Regions from separate parts of the Pseudomonas sp. 3296 genome, predicted to be linked through region 2. Evidence: predicted binding sites of a transcription regulator. Region 2 holds the regulator's gene; each other region holds the start of a gene.

Region 1 (8,136 bases), on a different contig from region 2:
AGAAAGCCGCGCTGAAACGTCGAAAGCCCCGTATTCCGGGACTTTCGTGTTTTTTCGATAGGGGTTCGATTGCGAAAAGTGATGGGGAGCGGGATCAGTGTTTGTGCGCGATTGCGGTTCACGGTGCATTGCGGCGGTGCACAGAGTTCGAAATGTTGATCGTTCCCACGCTCTGCGTGGGAACGATCAGGTGAAGGGTTTAGCCTTCATCCCCCTCATCATCATCCCCGCCATCCACCTTCATCCCCAACTCCTTGATCTTGCGCGTCAGGGTATTACGCCCCCAACCCAACAAGACCGCAGCATCGCGGCGGCGGCCGGCGGTGTGTTTGAGGGCGGTCTCGATCATGATCCGTTCGAAAGCCGGCACGGCGGTGTCCAGCAGGCTCGACTGACCACGCGCCAACGCCTGATCGGCCCATTGGCGCAGCGCTTGTTCCCAGTTGGTCACCGGCGCCGAATCCTGTGGCAGGCTCAGCAGTTCAGGCGGCAGGTCGCTGATGTGCACTTCGCGACCCGATGCCATCACCGTGATCCAGCGGCACGTGTTCTCCAGCTGACGGACGTTGCCTCCCCACGGCAAGTTCTTCAGGTATTCCTCGGTTTCGCTTTTCAGCAGCTTCGGCTCGACCGCCAGTTCTTGCGCGGCGCGACTGAGGAAGTGCTTGGCGAGTGTCGGGATGTCTTCGCGACGGTCCGACAGGCGCGGAATGTGGATGCGGATTACGTTGAGGCGGTGGAACAAGTCCTCACGGAATTTCCCGGCGTGCACCAGGGTTTCCAGGTTCTGGTGAGTGGCGGCGATGATTCGTACATCGACCTTCACCGGCACATGACCACCAACGCGGTAGAACTCGCCGTCGGCCAATACCCGTAGCAAACGGGTCTGGGTGTCGGCTGGCATGTCGCCGATTTCATCAAGGAACAGCGTGCCGCCATCCGCCTGTTCAAATCGACCGCGACGCAGGTTGGCCGCGCCGGTGAACGCGCCTTTTTCGTGGCCGAACAACTCGGACTCCATCAAGTCCTTTGGAATTGCCGCCATGTTCAACGCGATGAACGGCGAGGCCGCCCGTGGGCTGTGGCGGTGCAGGGCGTGAGCCACCAGTTCTTTACCGGTCCCGGATTCGCCGTTGATCAGCACCGTGATGTTGGAGTGGCTCAAGCGCCCGATGGCGCGAAACACTTCCTGCATCGCCGGTGCTTCGCCGATGATTTCCGGTGTGCGGGTCAGGGCGACCGGGACTTCCAGGCCTTGCTGTTCCTGTGCATGCTGGTTAGCGCGCTTGACCAGGGAGACGGCTTCGTCGACATCGAAAGGCTTGGGCAGGTACTCAAACGCGCCACCCTGATAGGACGCGACAGCGCTGTCCAGATCGGAGTGAGCGGTCATGATGATGACTGGCAGCCGTGGGTGTTGTTCGCGAATCCGTGCGAGGAGGTCCAGGCCACTGGCGCCCGGCATGCGGATGTCGGAGATGATCACGTCCGGTTGCTGGCGCGCTAGGCGGCTCATCACGCCATCGGCGCTGTCGAAGCTTTGCGTGGTCATGCCTTCCTGCTGCAAGGCTTTTTCCAGGACCCAACGGATAGAACGGTCGTCATCGACGATCCACACGGTTTCACTACGGCTCATGTCGATGTGGCTCCTTGTTCCAGTGGCAGAAAGATCGAGAAAGTGGTGTGGCCTGGGTGGCTGTCACATTCGATCAGGCCCTGGTGCTGGCTGATGATGTTCTGGGTAATGGCCAGGCCCAGCCCGGTACCGTCCGGGCGACCGCTGACCATGGGAAAGAAGATGGTTTCCTGAAGTTCCGCAGGAATGCCCGGACCGTTGTCGATGATTTCGATCTTGGTCACAAGGCGATGGCGCACGTGGCCGATGGTGAACTGGCGCATGGCACGGGTGCGCAGGCTGATGCGGCCCAGGCGCAATTCGTTCTGGCTGCTGATGGCCTGCATCGCGTTGCGCACGATGTTCAGCACCGCCTGAATCATTTGTTCGCGGTCGATCAGCACGTCCGGAATGCTCGGGTCGTAATCGCGCACCAAGGTGATGCAGCCTTGGCTTTCCGCTTCCACCAGATGGCAGACGCGCTCCAGCACTTCGTGGACGTTGCACATGGCCAGTGACGGCAATTTGTTCGAGCCGAGCATGCGGTCGACGAGGTTTCGCAGGCGGTCGGCTTCTTCAATGATCACGTTGGTGTAATCGCGCAGGCTTTCTTCCGGCAGTTCGCGGGCGAGCAATTGTGCGGCGCCGCGAATCCCGCCCAGCGGATTCTTGATTTCATGAGCGAGGCCGCGCACCAGCATCTTGCTGGTTTCCTGCTTCGACAACTGCGCCTCTTCCTTGGTGATCCGCAGCAGGCGGTCACGGGGGTGGACTTCCAGCAACAGCATGGTGGCGCCGTTGGCCAAGATCGGCGTGACTGCGTAATCGACGGTCAGAGTCTGGCCGGTGAGGGCCGTGAGCATCGCTTCGCGTTTGGTGAACGGGTGCGCCTGTTCGACCGCCTGGCGCAGGGAATTCAGCGCTTCAGTAGATTCGGTGAACAATTCGCTGATGAACTGCCCATGACTACGCTGGCCGCTGATGGCCAGCAGCATCTCCGCCGCCGGGTTCATGTACTCAAGGCGCAATTCGGCGTCGAGCAGGATGGTGGCGGTGGTCAGGTTGTCGAGTAGCAAGCGGTGTAGTGCGTCGCTAATGGTCATCAGGACCTCTTTTGGAGCGGAGCGTGCGCAAGAAACAAGCGCTGATGCGGGGAAAATGCAAAAACCAAACCAAGGCTCCGAAAAGAAGCAATTAAGGCCTGAAACGGGCGTTTGACGCTCGTTTGCGTGGCGTTCTGCCAGCTTTCTCGGGTACTTTCGAACCAAAATGGGTTGCGATGTGGGTACGGTGCAACCTATCGCACCAATATAGTGCGCAAAGCTGAACGACGTTAGAACAAACGCAAGAAGGGGTTTTTTTCTTCTTTCGGTTTGTCTTCGAGGGGGCATTCCGGTCGTTGGCCGTAGTCGACGAGGGTGCAGGGTTTGACCCGGCGTTGTTGCGCGAGTGACGTGCGCAGCATATGGAAGGGCTGATTGGCGGTACGTTCGACCGTACGGCCTTGTTCGTCGACGATTTCCACCGACAGGTTGTGGCTGCCGCGATCGATATTGGTCAGGGGAAATACAGGACTCAGGCCAGGTTCGGCGGTGGGTTGGCCGTCGAGTAGCAGGCGGTAGCGATGACCCGGTTGCAGGCCGGGTTCATTGGTGACGCTGACGATAATTTCGCCGGCGTTGCTGCGGATTGTTGCGTCCGGCTCCGGCACCAGTATGCGCAGCAAGTCGTAATGAAACAGCGGCTGCTCTTCGGGCGGGTTCGCGGCAATCAGCGGTTTCACAGTGGCGGGCTGGGCAGCCATGCGATTGCTGGTCGCCAGCGGCACGCGTTTGGCGTTGCCGTGTTGCGGCTGGTCGGTGAATGCGCGATTGCCCTGGGCATCGACATATGTGAAGACCTCGGCTGACACCGGGAGCGTGATCAAACAGGCGATCAGCAGCGAAAGCCTCATGGTTTATGCACACGTTGCACGGTGAACGTCACGGTCGGACTTTGCTGAAGGGCATCCTCGCCATCAACCACCTGTACCGCCAGGCTGTGCTCGCCGCGGTCGATGTTCACCAGTTGCAGGATCGGCACATTGCTTGATTGTCCATACGGTTGTCCATCCAGCAGCAATCTCAGCAAGTGCGGCGCTTTCAGGCGCGGTTTGATCAGGACGCTGACGGTGAAAGTGCCATTGTTGGCACGCAGGGCCTCTTCGGTGGGCAGGCCGGTCAGTTGCAGTACCTCATAGGCGCTGTGTGGCTGCTGATTGTTAACGGTGTCGGTAGGCGGTGCGGAAAGAGGCTGGCGCTCAATATTATTGAGAGGCGGCAGTTCTACCGGTTGGGCCGTGACGCCATCGGGCGGTTGATTGCTGTAGGCGGTGTTGCCGTCGGCGTCGGTGTATTTGTAGATTTGGGCCATCACGGGAAAAACGAAGGACAGCAGCAAAAGCATTAAGAGTGGCTGCATTCAGACTCCCTGTGAGCAGCAAGGATTTACTCCGACAGTGGAATACCCTCGCTGCCAGCATAGAACACAATCAACTCTACCGGTTCATCACCGGTGACCCCGCGATGGGCGATATCGACCATTTCCGCCACGGCTTCACCTTGTTTGACGCGTCTGGTCTGGCCGTTGTCCTTGTTCTCGATCATCAGCTCGCCGGAGAGGACATAGCCCGTATTTGGCATGGCATGGGTGTGCCAAGGCAGTTGGGTGTTGGCTGGTATCTTGAGTCTGAGCACTGTCAGCTCGGGTGCCGCACCCGGGTAGCGAACGTAAGGTGTGTCGTCCCACGATCGGCTGCTTTTGAGCAGGACTTCTCGTTCGATTTGTGTGGGGGTGGTGGTTGTGGTGCAGCTTTGAAGGGCGAGGGCGAAGAGAGCGACCACTGATGTCTTTAGCGTAACGGTATTCATCGATCCATCCTTTGAGTTCGAGCAGAGGACAGGCTACGAGTCATTAAGGGTGGTTGATGCCGGACTATGCTGCGTGCACCCGAGGAGATGGCGGATTTCATTGTGGGAAACTGCCCCAACAAAAAAAGGCCTCCCGAAGGAGGCCTTTTTTGTCACGCTGCGTGCCGCAGCGCTACCGGATCAGCAGCTGTAGTACAGCTCATATTCCAGTGGGTGTACGAAGGTGCGGACCTTGATTTCTTCTTCGCTTTTCAGAGCGATGTAAGCGTCGATGAAGTCGTCGGAGAACACGCCGCCTTTGGTCAGGAACGCACGACCTTTGTCCAGCTCTTCCAGGGCTTCTTTCAGGCTGCCGCAAACTTGTGGGATCTCTTTCGCCTCTTCAGGCGGCAAGTCGTACAGGTTTTTGTCAGCAGCATCGCCAGGGTGGATCTTGTTCTGGATGCCGTCCAGGCCAGCCATCAACAGTGCAGCGAAGCCCAGGTATGGGTTGGCTGCTGGATCCGGGAAGCGGGCTTCGATACGGCGAGCGCGAGGGCTGGACACGTAAGGAATACGGATCGAGGCGGAACGGTTGCGAGCCGAGTAGGCCAACATTACCGGTGCTTCGAAACCTGGGACCAGACGCTTGTAGGAGTTGGTCGACGGGTTGGTGAAGCCGTTCAGTGCCTTACCGTGCTTGATGATACCGCCGATGAAGTACAGGGCGGTGTCGGACAGGCCGGCATAGCCTTCGCCAGCGAAGGTGTTCTTGCCATCTTTGGCGATGGACAGGTGAACGTGCATACCCGAACCGTTGTCGCCGTACAGAGGCTTAGGCATGAAGGTCGCGGTGCGGCCGTATGCATCAGCAACGTTGTGTACGCAGTACTTCAGGGTTTGAACTTCGTCAGCCTTGGCCACCAGCGTGTTGAACTTCACGCCGATTTCGTTCTGGCCAGCAGTCGCCACTTCGTGGTGGTGAACTTCGATGACCAGGCCCATTTCTTCCATGGCGTTGCACATGGAGGTACGGATTTCGTGGTCGTGGTCGAATGGCGGAACAGGGAAGTAGCCGCCTTTGACGCCAGGACGGTGGCCACGGTTGCCGCCTTCCACGTCCTGGTCGGACATCCACGAACCTTGTTCGGAGAAGATTTTGAACATCGAGCCGGAGATGTCGGACTTGAACTTCACTTCGTCGAAGATGAAGAACTCAGGCTCTGGACCCACAAATACGGTGTCACCGATACCGGTCGACTTCAGGTATTCCTCGGCACGCTTGGCGATCGCACGTGGGTCGCGGTCGTAGCCTTGCATGGTCGAAGGCTCGATCACGTCGCAAACCAGGATCAGGGTCGGCTCTTCGGTGAACGGGTCGAGTACGGCAGTGCTGTCGTCCGGCATCAGGATCATGTCGGAGGCTTCGATGCCTTTCCAGCCAGCAATGGAGGAGCCGTCGAACATTTTGCCTTCTTCGAAGAAAGCGTCATCCAGCGCGTCGCGAGCCGGCATGGTCACGTGGTGCTGAGTGCCTTTGGTGTCCGTGAAGCGCAGATCAATCCACTTGACGTCATGATCTTTGATGAGTTGAACCGACTTCGACATAGTGTCCTCCGGGTGGCTTCGGGCTTAGTAGTGGATGCCCTTAGAATGTGGGTGATGCCGGCGCGAATACTCTGCCAAGGCAACCTGCCTCACAAGGGAGCAAATTGCATGCCAGTGCCCCACCATGGGTTTTTTGCCCCAAATTCACGCTTATAAAGGTACAAAGCGGAGCAGTGCTGGAAATAGCGCCCCGTAATGTAGCGTTAATTCCAGCAAATGACCTGTTTTGGTGCGCACAAAACCTTCTGCACATTAACTGGTTAAACCTTGAGCAATTTCCGCTATAATCCGCGCCCCCCTTTTTCGGCTGGCCCAGCGCGCGCTGTTTTCATGAAACTAATCGTAAAAGTCTTCCCCGAGATCACCATCAAGAGCCGCCCGGTACGGATGCGTTTCATCCGCCAATTGGCTAAAAACATCCGCACCGTGCTCCGCGACCTGGACCCGGCCGTGGTGGTGAACGGTGTGTGGGACAATCTCGAGCTGGAAACCCGCGTCAGCGAGCCCAAAGCCCTGAAGGAGATGACCGAGCGCCTGAGCTGCATGCCGGGCATCGCGCATTTCCTGCAGGTCGATGAATACCCGTTGGGCGATTTCGACGACATCGTCGCCAAGTGCAAGCAGCACTTCGGAGAGTCCCTGGCCGGCAAGATCTTCTCGGTGCGCTGCAAGCGTGCCGGCAAGCACGAATTCAGTTCGATGGATGTCGAAAAATACGTCGGCAGCCAACTGCGTCGTCAGTGCGGCGCCGCCGGAATCTCGCTGAAAGAGCCGGAAATCGAAGTTCGCATCGAAATTCGCGACAAACGGTTGTTTGTGATTCACGGCCAGCACAACAGCATCGGCGGTTATCCGCTGGGTGCACTGGAACAGACGCTTGTGCTGATGTCCGGTGGCTTTGACTCCACCGTGGCGGCGTACCAGATCATGCGTCGTGGCCTGATGAGCCATTTCTGCTTCTTCAATCTGGGCGGAAGGGCCCATGAACTGGGCGTCATGGAAGTCGCGCACTTCATCTGGAAGAAGTACGGAAGCTCCCAACGCGTGTTATTTGTCAGTGTGCCGTTCGAGGAAGTTCTGGGAGAAATTCTCGGGAAAGTCGATAACAGTCATATGGGTGTAGTTTTGAAGCGTATGATGTTGCGCGCTGCTTCCCGTATTGCTGATCGGCTGGACATTGAAGCGCTGGTCACCGGTGAAGCGATTTCCCAGGTGTCGAGCCAGACGTTGCCGAACCTGTCCGTGATCGACTGCGTGACTGACAAGCTGGTCTTGCGTCCGCTGATCGCCAGTCACAAGCAGGACATCATCGACCTGGCCAACGAAATCGGGACTGCCGACTTCGCCAAGCACATGCCGGAATACTGCGGGGTCATCTCGGTGAACCCAAAGACCCACGCCAAGCGTCCGCGCGTGGAGCATGAAGAGAAAGAATTCGACATGGCGGTCCTTGAGCGTGCGCTCGAGAACGCCAAACTGGTCCCGATCGATCGCGTAATCGACGAATTGGGCCAGGACTTGCAGATTGAAGAAGTCAGCGAAGCGCTGGCGGGGCAAATCATCATCGACATCCGTCACCCGGATGCCGCTGAAGATGATCCGCTGGCCCTGGCTGGTATCGAGGTACAAGCGATGCCCTTCTATGCATTGAACGCTCGTTTCAAGGAACTGGACCCTACTCGCCAGTACCTGCTGTATTGCGACAAAGGCGTGATGAGTCGCCTGCATGCCCACCATTTGCTCAGTGAGGGGCATGCCAATGTGCGCGTTTATCGACCGAGCTAAGAGCCCGGGGCTGTATGCCTGTGGCCTGCGTCACCGGCCCCCCGACTCTGCCGTCAAGCTGTAACGGCAAGGCCTGACTCTACTGTTAATCGCTGCCAAGACTTGTCAGCACACCGAATCCTCTGATCGAGATACACAAGTGATCGAAAATCTACGCAACATCGCCATCATTGCTCACGTTGACCATGGTAAAACCACCCTGGTAGACAAACTCTTGCGTCAATCCGGCACCCTGGAGCG
Region 2 (8,136 bases):
AAGCAGAATTTGAGTGGAGAACAGCATGAGTGCAGTTGAAAGCGTCGGCCCACAAGCGTTGCCGGCACTGCAAGAACAAGTCGAGCAGATCATCGCTGAGGCCAAGCGTCAGGGCGCCAGCGCCTGCGAAGTTGCCGTGTCCCTGGAGCAGGGTCTGTCCACTTCGGTGCGTCAGCGTGAGGTCGAAACCGTCGAATTCAACCGCGATCAGGGCTTTGGCATCACCTTGTACGTCGGTCAGCGCAAAGGCTCGGCCAGTACGTCGGCGAGCGGTCCCGACGCGATTCGCGAAACCGTCGCGGCGGCGCTGGCCATCGCCAAGCACACCTCCGAAGACGAAGCCTCGGGCCTGGCTGATGCCGCGCTGATGGCTCGCGACCTGCAGGATTTCGACCTTTTCCACCAATGGGACATCACCCCGGAACAAGCCATCGAACAAGCGCTGGCCTGCGAAGCCGCTGCGTTTGCCACCGACAGCCGGATCAAAAATGCCGACGGCACCACACTCAGCACCCATCAGGGTTGCCGTGTGTACGGCAACAGCCACGGGTTTATCGGTGGCTACGCATCGACCCGCCACAGCCTGAGCTGCGTGATGATCGCCGAGGCCGATGGTCAGATGCAGCGTGATTACTGGTACGACGTGAACCGTCAGGGCAATTTGCTGGCCGACCCGGCGAGCATTGGCCAGCGTGCCGCGCAACGGGCGGCGAGCCGTCTGGGCGCGCGTCCGGTACCGACTTGCGAGGTGCCGGTGCTGTTTTCCGCCGAGCTGGCGGGTGGTTTGTTCGGCAGCTTCCTGTCGGCAATTTCCGGCGGCAGCCTTTACCGCAAATCATCGTTCCTTGAAGGCACACTGGGTCAGAAGCTGTTCCCGGAATGGTTGACCATCGACGAGCGTCCGCACTTGATGCGTGCCATGGGCAGTTCCGCGTTTGACGGCGATGGCCTGGCGACCTACGCCAAGCCGTTTGTCGAAAAGGGTGAGTTGGTGTCGTACATCCTTGGCACCTATTCCGGGCGTAAACTCGGGATGCCGAGCACCGCCAACGCCGGCGGCGTGCATAACCTGTTCGTCACCCATGGTGATGAAGATCAGGCTGCTTTGCTGCGTCGCATGGGTCGTGGCCTGCTGGTGACCGAACTGATGGGCCAGGGTCTGAACATGGTCACCGGCGATTACTCCCGTGGTGCAGCGGGTTACTGGGTCGAGAACGGCGAAATCCAGTTCGCGGTGCAAGAAGTGACCATTGCCGGCAACATGCGTGACATGTTCAAGCAAATCGTTGCGGTCGGTAATGACCTGGAGTTGCGCAGTAACATTCGTACGGGTTCTGTTTTGATCGAGCGCATGACGGTGGCGGGCAGCTAAACTCGCTCGTCACAAAAAAGGCGCGCCACCTGATTGGGTGGTGCGCCTTTTTTTATCGGGTTACTGAGCGGCTTTGGTCTGGACTGGCGTTTACTCGCCTTCGTCGAAATAACGGTTGATCAAGTCCCTCAACGCATCCAGTGCCCTTTGCGCGTCTTCGCCTTCGGTGCTGATATGGATTTTGGTGCCCTTGCCCGCAGCGAGCATCATCATTGCCATGATGCTTTTGCCGTCGACCGTGGATTCCGGAGTGCGTCCTACTCTGATCGTGCAATCCTTGAACTCACCGGCGACCCCGACGAATTTTGCAGAAGCACGGGCATGCAGGCCCAGCTTGTTGATGATTTCGATTTCCAGAGCAGGCATCGCGGTGTGAATCCTTTAGCTGAGGTCGCGGTGGCGGACCTGGACGTTCTTCAGGGATTGTTGCAAAACCTGGCCCAGACGTTCGGTCAGGTAGACGGAGCGGTGATGCCCGCCGGTGCAGCCAATGGCAATGGTGACATAAGCACGGTTGCTGGCGGCAAAGCGCGGCAGCCACTTGAGCAGATACGACGATATGTCCTGGAACATTTCTTCGACATCCGGTTGAGCGGCGAGGTACTCGGCCACCGGTTGATCGAGCCCCGACTGCGCACGCAGCTCCGGCTTCCAGTAAGGGTTGGGCAGGCAACGCACGTCGAACACCAGGTCCGCGTCTACCGGCATGCCACGCTTGAATCCGAACGACTCGACCAGAAAGGCAGTACCGGCTTCCGGCTGGTTCAGCAGGCGCAGCTTGATGGTGTCGCGCAGCTGGTACAGGTTCAGATTCGTGGTGTTGATCTTGAGGTCGGCCAGATCGACGATCGGACCCAGCAGATTGCTTTCGTCCTCGATCGCCTCGGCCAACGAACGGTTAGGGGTGCTCAGCGGGTGACGACGGCGGGTTTCGGAAAAGCGTTTGAGCAAGGTTTCTTCGTCGGCGTCCAGGTACAGCACATCGCACTTGATATGCCGGCTACGGACTTCTTCGAGCAGTTCGGGAAAGCGTGACAGGTGGCTCGGCAGGTTACGTGCATCGATGGACACGGCGACCAGCGGCTGTGCCAGTTCGGTATGAATCAGTGCGCGTTCGGCCAGTTCCGGCAGCAAGCCGGCGGGCAGGTTGTCGATGCAGTAGTAGCCGTTGTCCTCGAGAACATCGAGTACGGTACTTTTACCTGAGCCGGAACGGCCACTGACGATGATCAAGCGCATGATTAGTGACCGTTTTGCTCTTCCAGAACAACCTTATACAAGGCTTCGTTGCTCTGAGCACTACGCAGTTTTTCCCGCACCTCCTTGCGATCGAGCATGCTGGCGATCTGGCGGAGCAGTTCAAGGTGCGCATCGGTAGCCGCTTGCGGGACCAGCAGTACAAACAGCAGGTCAACCGGAGCGCCGTCGATGGCGTCGAAATCGATTGGGGCGTCTAGGTGCATCAAGGCGCTGATGGGCGATTCGCAACCTTTGAGGCGGCAGTGGGGGATGGCGATGCCGTTACCAAAACCGGTCGAGCCGAGTTTTTCACGGGCAATCAAAGCCTCGAAGACATCTTGCATCTCCAGATCCGGCACTTCCCGGGCAATCAGGTTGGCAATTTGTTCGAGTGCTTTCTTTTTACTGCCGCCCGGCACGTTCACGAGGGAACGGCCGGGGGTCAGGATGTTTTCAAGTCGGATCATGGGTTGGGGATGTTAACGACCGGTCGCGCCCTGGAGGAGGCTCTGGGTCTTTTCCTTATGCTTTTTGAGTTGTTTATCCAGCTTGTCGGTCAATGCGTCGATCGCCGCGTACATATCGGTATGTTCCGCGTTGGCGACCACTTCATTGCCGGGAATATGCAGGGTGGCTTCGATTTTCTGCTTCAGCTTCTCGACCGTCATCGTGACCTGCACGTTGGTGATCTTGTCGAAATGCCGCTCTAATCGTTCGAGTTTTTCGCCGATGTAGATGCGCAGGGGTTCGGTCACTTCCAGTTGGTGTCCACTGATGTTGACTTGCATACAGCTTCTCCTTCGTTGCCAGTGCATAAAGCGGTAGATCAGATGATCTACCACTGGAACGCTGTGGCGTGGCTCTACATCAACCGCTTGCGTTCGCTCGAAGGCGCGATCCCTAAGGATTCGCGGTACTTGGCGACGGTGCGGCGAGCCACCTGAATGCCTTGTGCCTCCAGTAAACCAGCGATCTTGCTGTCACTCAACGGCTTTTTCTGATTTTCCGCGGCAACCAGTTTTTTGATGATCGCGCGGATCGCCGTGGAGGAGCATTCGCCGCCTTCGGAGGTGCTGACGTGACTGGAGAAAAAGTATTTCAGCTCATATATGCCCCGTGGGGTATGCATGAATTTTTGCGTGGTCACCCGTGAAATCGTCGACTCGTGCATGCCTACCGCTTCAGCGATGTCATGCAGGACCAGCGGCTTCATGGCTTCGTCGCCGTACTCCAGGAAGCCGCGTTGATGTTCGACGATCTGGGTGGCGACTTTCATCAGGGTTTCATTGCGGCTTTGCAGGCTCTTGATGAACCAGCGGGCCTCTTGCAATTGATTGCGCATGAAGGTGTTGTCAGCGCTGGTGTCGGCGCGACGGACAAACCCAGCGTACTGGGCGTTGACCCGCAGCCTTGGCACCGACTCCTGGTTAAGTTCCACCAGCCAGCGTTCGTTGTCCTTGCGCACGATCACGTCTGGAACGACGTACTCGGCTTCGCTGGATTCGATCTGCGAGCCGGGGCGCGGGTTGAGGCTCTGGACCAGTTCGATGACCTGACGCAGTTCATCTTCCTTGAGCTTCATGCGGCGCATCAGTTGGCTGTAGTCGCGACTGCCGAGCAAATCGATGTAGTCGCTGACCAGGCGCTTGGCTTCGGCCAGCCAAGGCGTCTTGGCGGACAATTGGCGCAATTGCAGCAGCAGGCATTCGCCCAGGTTGCGCGCGCCGATGCCGGCCGGTTCGAATTGCTGGATGCGGTGCAGGACGGCTTCGATTTCGTCCAGTTCGATGTCCAGTTCCGGGTCGAAAGCTTCGAGGATCTCCTCGAGGGTTTCATCCAGGTAACCCTGATTGTTGATGCAGTCGATCAGGGTCACGGCGATCAGGCGATCGGTGTCGGACATCGGTGCCAGGTTCAGTTGCCAGAGCAGGTGGCTTTGCAGGCTCTCGCCAGCCGAAGTGCGAGTGGTGAAGTCCCATTCGTCGTCATCGTTGCTCGGCAGGCTGCTGGCGCTGGTCTGGTAGACGTCTTCCCAGGCTGTGTCGACGGGCAGTTCGTTGGGGATGCGCTCGTTCCAGTCACCTTCCTCGAGGTTGTCCACCGTCGGGGCGGTTTCCTGGTAGGAGGGTTCCGAAACATCGGCATTGGGTTGCTGTTCGGCTTTGTCGGCCAAGGGGTCGGCGTTGTCGAAGTCGTCGCCTTCTTCCTGGCGTTCGAGCATCGGATTGGACTCCAGGGCCTCCTGGATTTCCTGTTGCAGGTCCAGGGTCGACAATTGGAGCAGGCGGATGGCCTGTTGCAGCTGCGGTGTCATCGTCAGCTGCTGGCCCATTCTCAAGACTAGCGATGGTTTCATGGCAGGGGCTTAACACCTTATTCGCCGGCGCACATGCGCCATCCACTACAGGGCGCCGGAGCGCCAAACATAAGCAAATTATATGCCTGAAACTGAAGTGTTTGCCTAGAGCGCTGTAACAATAAAAACCTGTTGATTTTTATCGTCGTAAGCGCTCAGTCGGCTAGCCAGACACCTCAACGCTTACAGGCGGAACTCATGGCCCAGATAAACTTCTTTAACCAGGTCGTTGGCCAGGATAGTGGCGGAGTCGCCTTCGGCAATCAGCTGGCCATCGTTGACGATGTAGGCTGTTTCGCAGATATCCAGGGTTTCACGGACGTTGTGGTCAGTGATCAGCACGCCAATGCCTTTGGCCTTGAGGTGGTAGATGATCTGCTTGATGTCGCCGACCGAAATCGGGTCCACGCCGGCGAAAGGTTCGTCGAGCAGGATGAATTTCGGATTGGTGGCCAGTGCGCGAGCGATTTCCACGCGGCGGCGTTCACCACCCGACAGGCTCATGCCGAGGTTGTCGCGGATGTGGCTGATGTGAAATTCCTGCAGCAGGCTTTCCAGCTCTTTGCGACGCCCGGCCTTGTCGAGTTCCTTGCGGGTCTCGAGGATTGCCATGATGTTGTCGGCCACCGAGAGTTTGCGGAAGATCGACGCTTCTTGCGGCAGATAACCGATACCAGCCTTTGCGCGACCGTGCATCGGCTGGTGGCTGACGTCCAGATCATCGATCAGCACACGGCCCTGATCGGCCTGCACCAGGCCGACAATCATGTAGAAGCAAGTGGTCTTGCCGGCGCCGTTGGGACCCAGCAGGCCGACGATTTGACCGCTGTCGATCGACAGGCTGACGTCGCGCACGACCTGGCGGCTCTTGTAGCTCTTGGCCAGATGCTGAGCTTTCAGAGTTGCCATTACTGGGCCTTCTGCTCGTCGGTTTTCTTCTTCGGCTGGATCACCATGTCGATGCGTGGACGCGCCTCGGTGACCTTGTTGCCTGTCGCACGGCCAGCGCTCGCAAGCTTCTTGACTGTGTCGTAGACGATTTTCTCGCCCTGGGTGGTGTTGTTGTCCTTGTCGACAACTTTTGCCTTGTCGATCAGCACGACGCGGTTTTGCGCGGCGTGGTACTGGATAGTCACACCCCAACCCTGGACAGGCTTGGTGTCGCCAGCGGTCTGCAGTTGCTCGAAGTAGGCGAGATTGCCCACCGAAGTCACCACGTCGATGTCGCCAGCCGGCGTACGAGTGATGGTCACGGTGTTGCCCTTAACGATCATCGAACCCTGGGTGATGATCACGTCACCTTTATAGGTGGCAACGCCATTCTTATCGTCCAGTTGGGCATCGTCGGCCTGAATGCGGATTGGCTGCTCTTGATCGTTCGGCAGAGCCCAGGCGCTCACGCTTCCCAGTGCTGCGCCCAGACTGAGCAAAATAGGGAGGGTTTTAACGAGCCTCATACTGTCCTCTTACGTTAGATAGCAGGTGTATCCTGCTTTCTTTCAAGTACGCTTTCATTCCGTTGCCTGTCGATACACCGCCAGCGCCGTCGATTCTAACGGGTTGGTCGGTCTGCGCATATTGCTGCTGCGGGAACACAGTCATACGGGTGGTGGTAATCAGGGTCCTGCGGTTTTTTTCGTCGAAACGGGTAATGCGTACCGAGTCGATCAGCTCGACCTGGGTGCCGTCTGGGTTGACTTCCCCGTGTTCGCTCTGGACGTGCCAGGGAAACTGGGTGCCGCGGAACATGTTCAGGTCGGGGTTGGTCAGCAGTGTGACCTCGGACGCTTTCAGGTGTTCGACCTTGTCGGACGTCATTTCGTACTGCAATTTGCCGTCCGGCAGGTACTGCACGCTGTGGGCGTTGAGTGCGTAATAGTCGATCGCGCTTTCGTCGACAGGGGCAACTGTCTTGTCGAGAAAGCGTTCCGGGCTGATGTTCCAGTAGCCGACTGCAGCGAACAGCGCCGCGATGCAACTGAACAACAGGATGTTACGAAACTTTTTGCTCAGCATAATGGGCTCACAGGTACGCGGCGTTGGCCGCATCGAGGCGGCCCTGGGCGCGCAGGATCAATTCGCAGAATTCGCGAGCGGCACCCTCGCCACCACGGGCGACGGTAATGCCATGGGCGTTTTCACGCACGAAGCTGGCAGCGTTGGCTACCGCCATGCCCAGGCCGACGCGGCGAATCACCGGCAGGTCCGGCAGGTCGTCACCGAGGTAGGCCACTTGTTCATAGCTTAGGTTGAGTTGGGCCAGAAGTTCGTCCAGCACCACCAGTTTGTCCTCGCGACCTTGATAAAGGTGCGGGATGCCGAGGTTTTTTGCTCGTCGTTCGACCACCGGGGTCTTGCGGCCGCTGATGATAGCCGTCTGTACGCCTGCCGCCATCAACATCTTGATGCCTTGACCGTCGAGGGTGTTGAACGTCTTGAACTCACTGCCGTCTTCGAGGAAGTACAGGCGTCCGTCAGTCAGCACGCCGTCGACGTCAAACACGGCGAGTTTGATCTGTTTGCCGCGTTGCAGCAGGTCCGAACTCATTACATTACTCCTGCGCGCAGCAAGTCGTGCATGTTCAAGGCGCCGACCGGGCGGTCTTCGCTGTCGACCACGACCAGCGCGTTGATTTTGTGGTCTTCCATGATTTTCAGGGCCTCGGCGGCGAGCATTTCGGCGCGGGCGGTCTTGCCGTGTGCGGTCATGACCTGGTCAATGGTGGCGCTGTGGATGTCGATGCTGCGATCCAGTGTGCGGCGCAGATCGCCGTCAGTGAAGATCCCGGCCAGCTTGCCGTCGGCTTCCAGAATGACGGTCATGCCCAGACCCTTGCGGGTCATTTCCATCAGCGCGTCCTTGAGCAAAGTGCCGCGGTGAACCTGTGGCAGCTCTTGCCCGGCGTGCATGACGTTTTCCACTTTCAGCAGCAGACGCCGGCCCAGCGCACCACCGGGGTGGGAAAAGGCGAAGTCTTCAGCGGTAAAACCGCGCGCTTCCAGCAACGCAACGGCCAGGGCGTCGCCCATGACCAAGGCGGCAGTGGTAGAGGAGGTGGGTGCCAGGTTCAGCGGGCAGGCCTCGTGTTCGACGTGAACGTTGAGATTGACCTCGGCAGCCTTGGCCAGCGGTGATTCCGGGTTGCCGGTCACGCTGATCAACTGAATG
Region 3 (8,136 bases), on a different contig from region 2:
CGAGCGCGGGTTGCGATGGCCCGTCGTGGAGGGCAAGGAAACACGCTGGCGTTTCCGGGAAGGGTATGACCCTTACGTTGAGAAGGGCAGTGGTGTGCAGTTTTATGGCTATCCCGACAAGAAGGCCATCATCTTCGCGCTTCCCTACGAGCCACCGGCGGAATCCCCCGACGCGGAATTTCCATTCTGGTTGAGTACCGGTCGGGTGCTTGAACATTGGCACACCGGCACGATGACTCAGCGGGTCGAGGAACTCTATAAGGCCGTCCCCGACGCGTTGGTCTACATGCATCCGGCCGATGCCAAGGCCTTGAATGCCCGTCGCGGCAGCGAAGTGAAGCTGATCAGCCGACGAGGTGAGATGCGTGCGCGCATTGAAACCCGAGGACGCAACAAACCGCCGCAAGGCTTGGTGTTTGTACCGTTCTTCGATGCCAACCGGCTCATCAACAAAGTCACGCTTGATGCGACGGACCCTATCTCCAAACAAACTGATTACAAAAAATGCGCGATCAGGATTGAGTTGATCAAGACGGCATAAGGAGAGCTCAGATGAAGCGTCGTTCGCTGTCCTTGCTTGCCGCGCTGCTGCTATGGATGTCAGCGGCATTCCCGGCAGAGCCCGGTTACCCGCTGGATGCGCCTGCGCCGGATGGTCGGCGAATCGGAGGGACGCTGACCCAGGAGTTGCCGGCGCCGCCGATTGCTGATGAAGAGAACAAGGACCTCAAGCGTGAGCGCAATTATCCCGAACAGCCACCCACCATTCCCCACAGCATTGCGGGGTATCACATCGACAAGAACAGTAATAAGTGTCTGTCCTGTCACAGTCGAGCCAACAGCGCACGTACCCAGGCGCCAATGATCAGCATCACCCACTACATGGACCGTGACGGTCAGGCGCTGGCCGCGGTTTCGCCGCGCCGGTATTTCTGCAATCAGTGTCATGTGCCACAAACAGACGTTAAGCCACTGGTGAACAACAGCTTCAAGAACATTGACCAGGTGCTGCAAGACGAAATCAACGGCCAGCAGAAACGATAAGGAGAGGCCATGAAATCCTTGCTCGCCCTGTTCAGAGACTATTGGAGGGTTTTGCGTCGGCCCAGTGTTCATTACAGCCTGGGCTTTCTGACGCTCGGCGGGTTTATCGCCGGGGTGATTTTCTGGGGAGGGTTCAACACTGCGCTGGAAGCGACCAACACCGAGAAATTCTGCATTTCCTGTCATGAAATGCGCGATAACGTTTTTGTCGAGTTGCAGGACACCATTCACTACACCAATCGCTCCGGCGTACGCGCCACCTGCCCGGACTGTCACGTCCCCCATGAGTGGACGCACAAGATTGCCCGCAAGATGCAGGCGTCCAAAGAAGTGTGGGGAAAGGTGTTTGGCACGATCGATACCCGGGACAAGTTTCTCGATATGCGGCGTGAACTGGCCGAGCACGAGTGGGGGCGGCTCAAGGCAAACGACTCCCGAGAGTGCCGCAATTGCCATAACTTCGAATTCATGGACTTCACCCGTCAAGGCAAGCGCGCCGCCAATATGCACTCCACGTCGCTGGCTACCGGCCAGGCGACCTGTATCGACTGTCACAAGGGCATCGCCCATAAGTTACCCGACATGAGCGGGGTCAAAGGCTGGTAGTCGAATCAGCCCAGGCTTTCACTCCGTTGCCGCCTGGCGGCATATCCGCGCCGGTTTTTCGACTTTGACCCAATCCCCCATTCCCCTCTGAATCCCCTCAAGTCCTTTGTTTGCCGGGCCCGGCGTCGCCAGAAAAAAGTTGGTCTGCAAATTGCTTATCGCTCATCAGTACAGCGGTGGGCGGCAAACGTCCGGCATGCAGAGGAAAGAGTGTGGACAAGTACCTTTATGTGGCAATGACCGGCGCCAGCCAGAATGCACTGGCGCAGAAGGCTCATGCCAACAACCTGGCAAACATCTCCACCAACGGTTTTCAGAAGGACCTGGAACAGGCCCGTTCGATGCCGGTGTTTGGTGACAGCTTTCCGGCGCGTGCGTTTGCGATGACCGAACGCCCGGCCACCGACTTCTCCCCTGGTTCGCTGGTTGAAACCGGTCGTGACCTCGATGTCGCGGTTCAAGGCAGCGGCTGGATCGCTGTGCAGACGCCTGATGGCGCTGAAAGCTATGTGCGCACCGGCAGCCTGAACGTGGACGCCCTCGGCGTACTGCGCGCCGGCAACGGCATGCCGGTGATGGGCAATGGCGGTCCGATCGCCGTGCCGCCCGAGCAGCAAATCGAAGTCGGCGAAGACGGCACCATCAGCATCCGTGCGATGGGCGAAGGCCCGCGTGTGATGGCTGAAGTCGACCGCATCAAACTGGTCAACCCTGACCTGAAGAACATGACCAAAGGCCTGGATGGTTCGATCCACACCAAGGACGGCAAGCCGGCGCAAGCCGACGCCGGCGTCAAACTGGTGTCCGGGTTCCTTGAGTCGAGCAACGTCAACGCCGTGGAAGAAATGACTTCGGTGTTGGCTTTGTCGAAGCAGTTCGAGCTGCACATCAAAATGATGAACACCGCCAAAGACGATGACCAGGCCATGGCTCGGGTCTTGCAGATCAGCTAATTATCAGAACGTCGCGCCGTAAAACAGGCGCACGAGGAGAATCGAATGCTTCCGGCTCTATGGGTTGCCAAAACAGGTCTGTCCGCCCAGGACACCAACCTGACCACTATTTCCAACAACCTGGCCAACGTGTCGACCACGGGGTTCAAACGTGACCGCGCCGAGTTCCAGGACTTGCTCTATCAGATCAAGCGCCAGCCAGGCGCCCAGTCGACCCAGGACAGCGAATTGCCGTCGGGTCTGCAAGTGGGTACTGGTGTGCGCATCGTCGGCACCCAGAAAAACTTCACCGCCGGCAGCCTGCAAACCACCGAACAGCCGCTTGACCTGGCGGTCGACGGTCGCGGTTTCTTCCAGATCCTGCAGCCGGACGGCACCACGTCCTACACCCGTGACGGTACCTTCCACCTCGACTCCAACGGACAGATCGTGAATGCCAGCGGCTTCGCCCTGGAGCCGGCCATTGTGATTCCGAACGACGCGCAGACCTTCACGGTCGGTCGCGACGGCACCGTGTCCATCACCGTACCGGGTAACCCGGCCAACCAGGTGATCGGCAACCTGCAAACAGCCGACTTCATCAACCCGGCCGGTCTGCAGGCCGTGGGCAACAACCTGTTCCTGGAAACCGCTGCTTCCGGCGCACCGCAAGTCGGTACCCCGGGCCTGAACGGTTTCGGCACCACGCTGCAGAACACCCTGGAAACGTCCAACGTCAGCACCGTTGAAGAGATGGTCAACATGATCACCACTCAGCGCGCCTACGAAATGAACTCCAAGGTGATCTCCACCGCCGACCAGATGCTCTCGTTCGTAACGCAGAATCTGTAATCAAGTCTATGAGGCGACCATGAGGTCGCCTGCAACACCGTGAGGTAGGGTCATGAATCGCTTTGTATCTGTTCTGGCACTGAGTGGGGCTGTTGTGCTCGCCGGCTGCGTCCCAACGACGCCCAAGCCCAATGACCCGTATTACGCGCCGGTGTTGCCGCGCACGCCGTTGCCGGCCGCCGCGAACAATGGCTCGATTTATCAGGCCGGTTTTGAACAGAACCTCTACAGCGACCGCAAGGCGTTCCGGATCGGTGACATCATCACCATTACCCTGAACGAGAAGACCCAGGCGAGCAAAAACGCCAACTCGCAAATCGACAAGAACAGCAAGACAGGCATCGGCCTGACCTCGTTGTTCGGCTCCTCGCCCAACACCAACAACCCGTTTGGCAGTGGCGACCTGAACCTGAGCGCCAGCTATGAAGGCGACCGCGCGACCAAGGGCGACAGCAAGGCCGCGCAGGGCAACACCCTGACCGGCTCGATCACCGTCACTGTCGCGGATGTGCTGCCCAACGGCATCATCGCCGTACGCGGCGAGAAGTGGATGACCCTCAACACCGGCGATGAGCTGGTGCGGATTGCCGGCCTGGTGCGCGCCGATGACATCGCCACCGATAACACCGTGTCCTCGACCCGCGTCGCCGATGCACGCATCACCTACTCGGGCACCGGTTCGTTTGCCGATGCGAGTCAGCCAGGCTGGTTCGACCGTTTCTTCCTCAGCCCGCTGTTCCCTTTCTAGGTGGCCAGTTTGAATCTTAAACACCTCATGGTGGCCGCCCTGATGCTGTCTGCCGCGTTCAACGCGCAGGCCGAGCGGCTGAAGGATATCGCCAGTATTTCCGGCGTGCGTTCCAACCAATTGATCGGCTACGGCCTGGTGGTCGGGCTTAACGGCACCGGTGACCAGACGACGCAGACGCCTTTCACCCTGCAGACCTTCAATAACATGCTCTCGCAGTTCGGCATCAAGGTGCCGCCGGGTTCGGGCAACGTGCAGTTGAAGAACGTCGCAGCGGTCTCGATCAGTGCCGATTTGCCGGCGTTTGCCAAGCCGGGTCAGCAGGTCGATATCACCGTGTCCTCCATCGGTAACTCCAAGAGCCTGCGCGGCGGCACCTTGCTGTTGACCCCGCTCAAAGGTATCGATGGCAACGTCTACGCCGTCGCTCAGGGCAACCTGGTGGTGGGTGGTTTTGATGCCGAAGGTCGTGACGGTTCGAAGATCACCGTCAACGTTCCGTCGGCCGGTCGTATCCCTGGCGGTGCGTCGGTCGAGCGTTCGGTGCCGAGCGGTTTCAACCAGGGCAACAGCCTGACGCTGAACCTCAACCGTTCGGACTTCACCACCGCCAAGCGCATCGTCGACAAGATCAACAATATGCTCGGTCCTGGCGTTGCCCAGGCCATTGACGGCGGTTCGATTCGCGTCAGCGCACCGCTTGATCCGAGCCAGCGTGTCGACTACCTGTCAATCCTGGAAAACCTTGAAGTCGACCCGGGTCAGGCGGTGGCGAAAGTCATCATCAACTCGCGCACCGGCACCATCGTGATTGGCCAGAACGTCAAAGTGTCGCCAGCGGCCGTGACCCACGGCAGCCTGACCGTGACCATCACCGAAGACCCGATTGTCAGCCAGCCCGGCCCTCTGTCCAACGGTCAGACGGCCGTCGTGCCGCGCTCGCGGGTTAACGCGCAGCAAGAAGCCAAGCCGATGTTCAAATTCGGTCCGGGCACCACCCTCGACGAAATCGTCCGTGCGGTGAACCAGGTCGGCGCGGCGCCGGGCGACTTGATGGCGATCCTCGAAGCACTGAAACAGGCTGGCGCATTGCAAGCCGACCTGATCGTGATCTGAGGACGGCTGTCATGGATATGCGCAAGAGCGGTCTGGTCAGCAGCAGCGACTCCGGGTCCTATTCGGACTTGAATCGCTTGAACCAGCTCAAGGTGGGCGACAAGAACAGCGACGGCAACATGCGCAAGGTGGCGCAGGAGTTCGAATCGCTGTTCCTCGGTGAGATGCTCAAGTCCATGCGTTCGGCCACCGAAGCGCTGGGCAAGGACAACCCGCTCAACACGCCGGCGGCCAAACAGTACCAGGAAATGTACGACCAGCAGCTGGCCATTTCCATGTCCCGCGAAGGCGGTGGTATTGGTCTGGCGGACGTGCTGATGCGGCAGATGTCGAAGAACAAACCGCTGGCGCCGGGCGAGGCGGCGGCCCTGTCCGCGGCCAAGCAGGAAGCGGCGAAAGCCGCCGTGCCAACGCCGATTGCGGCCGGCACCGTGGCCACTGACGGTCCGCTGTCGCGGCTCAATGGCCAGCGTCCGTTGTGGGCTTCGCGTTCTGTGAAAGCGCCGACAGGCGAGGGCACGCATCGCAATGACATGGAGCTGATTAATCAGCGCCGTCTCGCCTTGCCGCCGAAACTGGCGGATCGCCTGCTCGCCGGTCTGGTGCCTTCAGCCACCACGACTGCCGCTGCGACGCCGAACAAAACCCTGTTGCCAGAGCGTGCCACGACGACGGCCACGACCGGTGCCGGCCCGCTGTTCAACGGCGATTGGCTGGCTTCGCAAACGGACAATAAGTCCAGCGGGCAGATGCAGATTTACGGACGTGCGATGGCGCAGATTCCTCTCGCGCCGCCGAAGAAAGCCTTCAGCTCCGCCGACGAATTCGTCAACACCATGCTGCCGATGGCCAAGGAAGCCGCCGAGCGCATTGGTGTCGATCCTCGCTACCTGGTGGCTCAGGCTGCACTGGAAACCGGTTGGGGTAAATCGGTCATGCGTGCCCAGGATGGCAGCAGTAGCCACAACCTGTTCGGTATCAAGGCCGGCACCAGTTGGAAGGGCGATTCGGCGCGGGCCATCACCAGCGAATTCCGCAACGGCGAGATGGTCAAGGAGACGGCCGAGTTCCGTTCCTACGATTCGTACAAAGACAGCTTCCACGACCTTGTGACGTTGCTGCAAACCAATAATCGCTATCAAGATGTTGTGAAGTCGGCCGATAACCCAGAACAGTTTGTACGCGAGTTGCAGAAAGCCGGGTATGCAACCGACCCGGAATACGCAAGCAAGATCTCGCAGATAGCCAAACAGATGACGAGTTACCAAAACTACGCTGCGGCGGGCGCTTCCACCACGCCTCTATAGGCACAAGGCATAAGGTCTGAACCATGAGTTTGCTCAATATCGGGATGTCGGGTCTGGCCGCTGGCCAATCCTCGTTGATGACTACCGGCAATAACATTGCCAACGCCGACACCGCCGGTTATTCACGCCAGCAAACCGTGCAGGGCACCAAAGCCTCGAATCAGTTCGGCAACGTCTACATCGGCACCGGTACGACCCTGGCCGATGTGCGTCGTGTCTACAACAGCTACCTCGATGCGCAATTGCAGACCACCACCTCGCTCAACAGCGACGCGGCCGCCTACGCCGGGCAGATCAGCCCGCTCGACGCCTTGCTGTCGGACAGCGGCACCGGCCTCAACGGCGCGCTGACCAAGTTCTTCGCCTCGGTGCAGAACGTCAACGCCAAGCCGGGTGACGATGCGTCCCGTCAGTTGCTGCTCAGCGATGCCCAGGCCTTGAGCAACCGTTTCAACTCAGTGTCCGCCCAGTTGACCGCGCAGAACGCGAACATCAACGGCAACCTGACGAACATGGCCGATCAGGTCAACAAACTCGCCGCCACCGTGGCGCAGTTGAACCAGAAGATTTCCGAAGTTTCCAAGGCCGGCGGCATGCCGAACGAGCTGCTCGACGCGCGCAACGAAACCGTGCGTCAGCTCTCCACGTTCACCGGCGCACAAGTCATCGAGCGCGACGGTAACCTTGATGTGTACCTGGGCAGCGGGCAGCCGCTGGTCATGGGCGGCACCGCCAGCACTCTGCAAGTGGTGCCGAGCCAGGCCGATCCATCGCGCATGGGCATTCAGCTCAACCGTGGTTCGAGCACCGTCGACATTACTTCGGTAATGACCGGTGGCGAGATGGGCGGTCTGCTGCGCTATCGCAGCACCGTGCTGGACCCGGCCATGAACGAACTGGGCCGTGTGGCCCTGGTCGTTGCCGACCAGATGAACAGCCTTCAGGCCCAAGGTATCGACAAGAACGGTGCGTTCGGTTCGAACCTGTTCAACAGCATCAACAGCGCCGCACAGATGGCCGACCGCAGTGTGGCCACCGTCGGCAACAGCGCCGGTTCCGGCAACTTCGATGTCAGCATCGAGGACAGCGGCAAGCTGACCATCAACGATTACAAAGTCACCTTCACCAGCGCCACCAACTACACCGTGCAACGCCTGCCGGAAGGTACAGCGATGGGCGCTTTCAGCACCCTGACCACGCCGCCGCCGGTGATTGACGGTTTCTCCTTGAAGCTCAGCGGTGGTGGGGCTGCGGCCGGTGACACGTTCAAGATCACGCCGACCCGCAACGCAGCGACGAACATCAAGACCGAGATGACCGACTCCAAGCGTCTGGCCATCGCGGCACCGTTGAGCGCGGCGATTGCGCCGGGCGGCAGCGGTACCCTGACCATCTCGTCCAGCGGTCAGCCAACCCTGACCACGAAGTTCGATATCTACGACACCGCCACCACCACGCTGATCCAGAACGGCATGAACACCTCCATGCCGGTCAAAGTGGTGTTCGGTGCCGCAGCGGCCGATGGTTCCAG

What was found. The regulator sigma-54, encoded in region 2, starts transcription at its own class of promoters, with help from an activator protein. The targets are predictions, from matches to a motif close to ANTGGCATNNANNTTGCTNT.
Region 1: a site for sigma-54 is predicted at 6,208-6,227, ahead of glnA (glutamate--ammonia ligase). Genes of this name have one in related genera too.
Region 3: a site for sigma-54 is predicted at 1,789-1,808, ahead of J2X66_RS04310 (flagellar basal body rod protein FlgF). Genes of this name have one in related genera too.

The regions. Positions count from the first base shown of each region.
Region 1 covers NZ_JAVDUY010000006.1:146,904-155,039, forward strand. The annotation lists gene ntrC (nitrogen regulation protein NR(I)) at 200-1,636, opposite strand; gene glnL (nitrogen regulation protein NR(II)) at 1,633-2,718, opposite strand; gene J2X66_RS17490 (DUF4124 domain-containing protein) at 2,949-3,569, opposite strand; gene J2X66_RS17495 (DUF4124 domain-containing protein) at 3,566-4,075, opposite strand; gene J2X66_RS17500 (cupin domain-containing protein) at 4,102-4,524, opposite strand; gene glnA (glutamate--ammonia ligase) at 4,705-6,111, opposite strand; gene thiI (tRNA uracil 4-sulfurtransferase ThiI) at 6,442-7,896, shown strand; gene typA (translational GTPase TypA) at 8,036-8,136, shown strand, end outside.
Region 2 covers NZ_JAVDUY010000003.1:510,763-518,898, reverse strand. The annotation lists gene pmbA (metalloprotease PmbA) at 26-1,372, shown strand; gene J2X66_RS10720 (HPr family phosphocarrier protein) at 1,463-1,738, opposite strand; gene rapZ (RNase adapter RapZ) at 1,754-2,611, opposite strand; gene ptsN (PTS IIA-like nitrogen regulatory protein PtsN) at 2,614-3,078, opposite strand; gene hpf (ribosome hibernation-promoting factor, HPF/YfiA family) at 3,091-3,399, opposite strand; gene J2X66_RS10700 (RNA polymerase factor sigma-54) at 3,474-4,967, opposite strand; gene lptB (LPS export ABC transporter ATP-binding protein) at 5,151-5,876, opposite strand; gene lptA (lipopolysaccharide transport periplasmic protein LptA) at 5,876-6,424, opposite strand; gene lptC (LPS export ABC transporter periplasmic protein LptC) at 6,411-6,983, opposite strand; gene J2X66_RS10680 (HAD family hydrolase) at 6,991-7,515, opposite strand; gene J2X66_RS10675 (KpsF/GutQ family sugar-phosphate isomerase) at 7,515-8,136, opposite strand, start outside.
Region 3 covers NZ_JAVDUY010000001.1:896,956-905,091, reverse strand. The annotation lists gene napA (nitrate reductase catalytic subunit NapA) at 1-541, shown strand, start outside; gene J2X66_RS04320 (nitrate reductase cytochrome c-type subunit) at 553-1,044, shown strand; gene J2X66_RS04315 (cytochrome c3 family protein) at 1,054-1,650, shown strand; gene J2X66_RS04310 (flagellar basal body rod protein FlgF) at 1,863-2,603, shown strand; gene flgG (flagellar basal-body rod protein FlgG) at 2,649-3,434, shown strand; gene flgH (flagellar basal body L-ring protein FlgH) at 3,487-4,182, shown strand; gene J2X66_RS04295 (flagellar basal body P-ring protein FlgI) at 4,210-5,298, shown strand; gene flgJ (flagellar assembly peptidoglycan hydrolase FlgJ) at 5,310-6,605, shown strand; gene flgK (flagellar hook-associated protein FlgK) at 6,629-8,136, shown strand, end outside.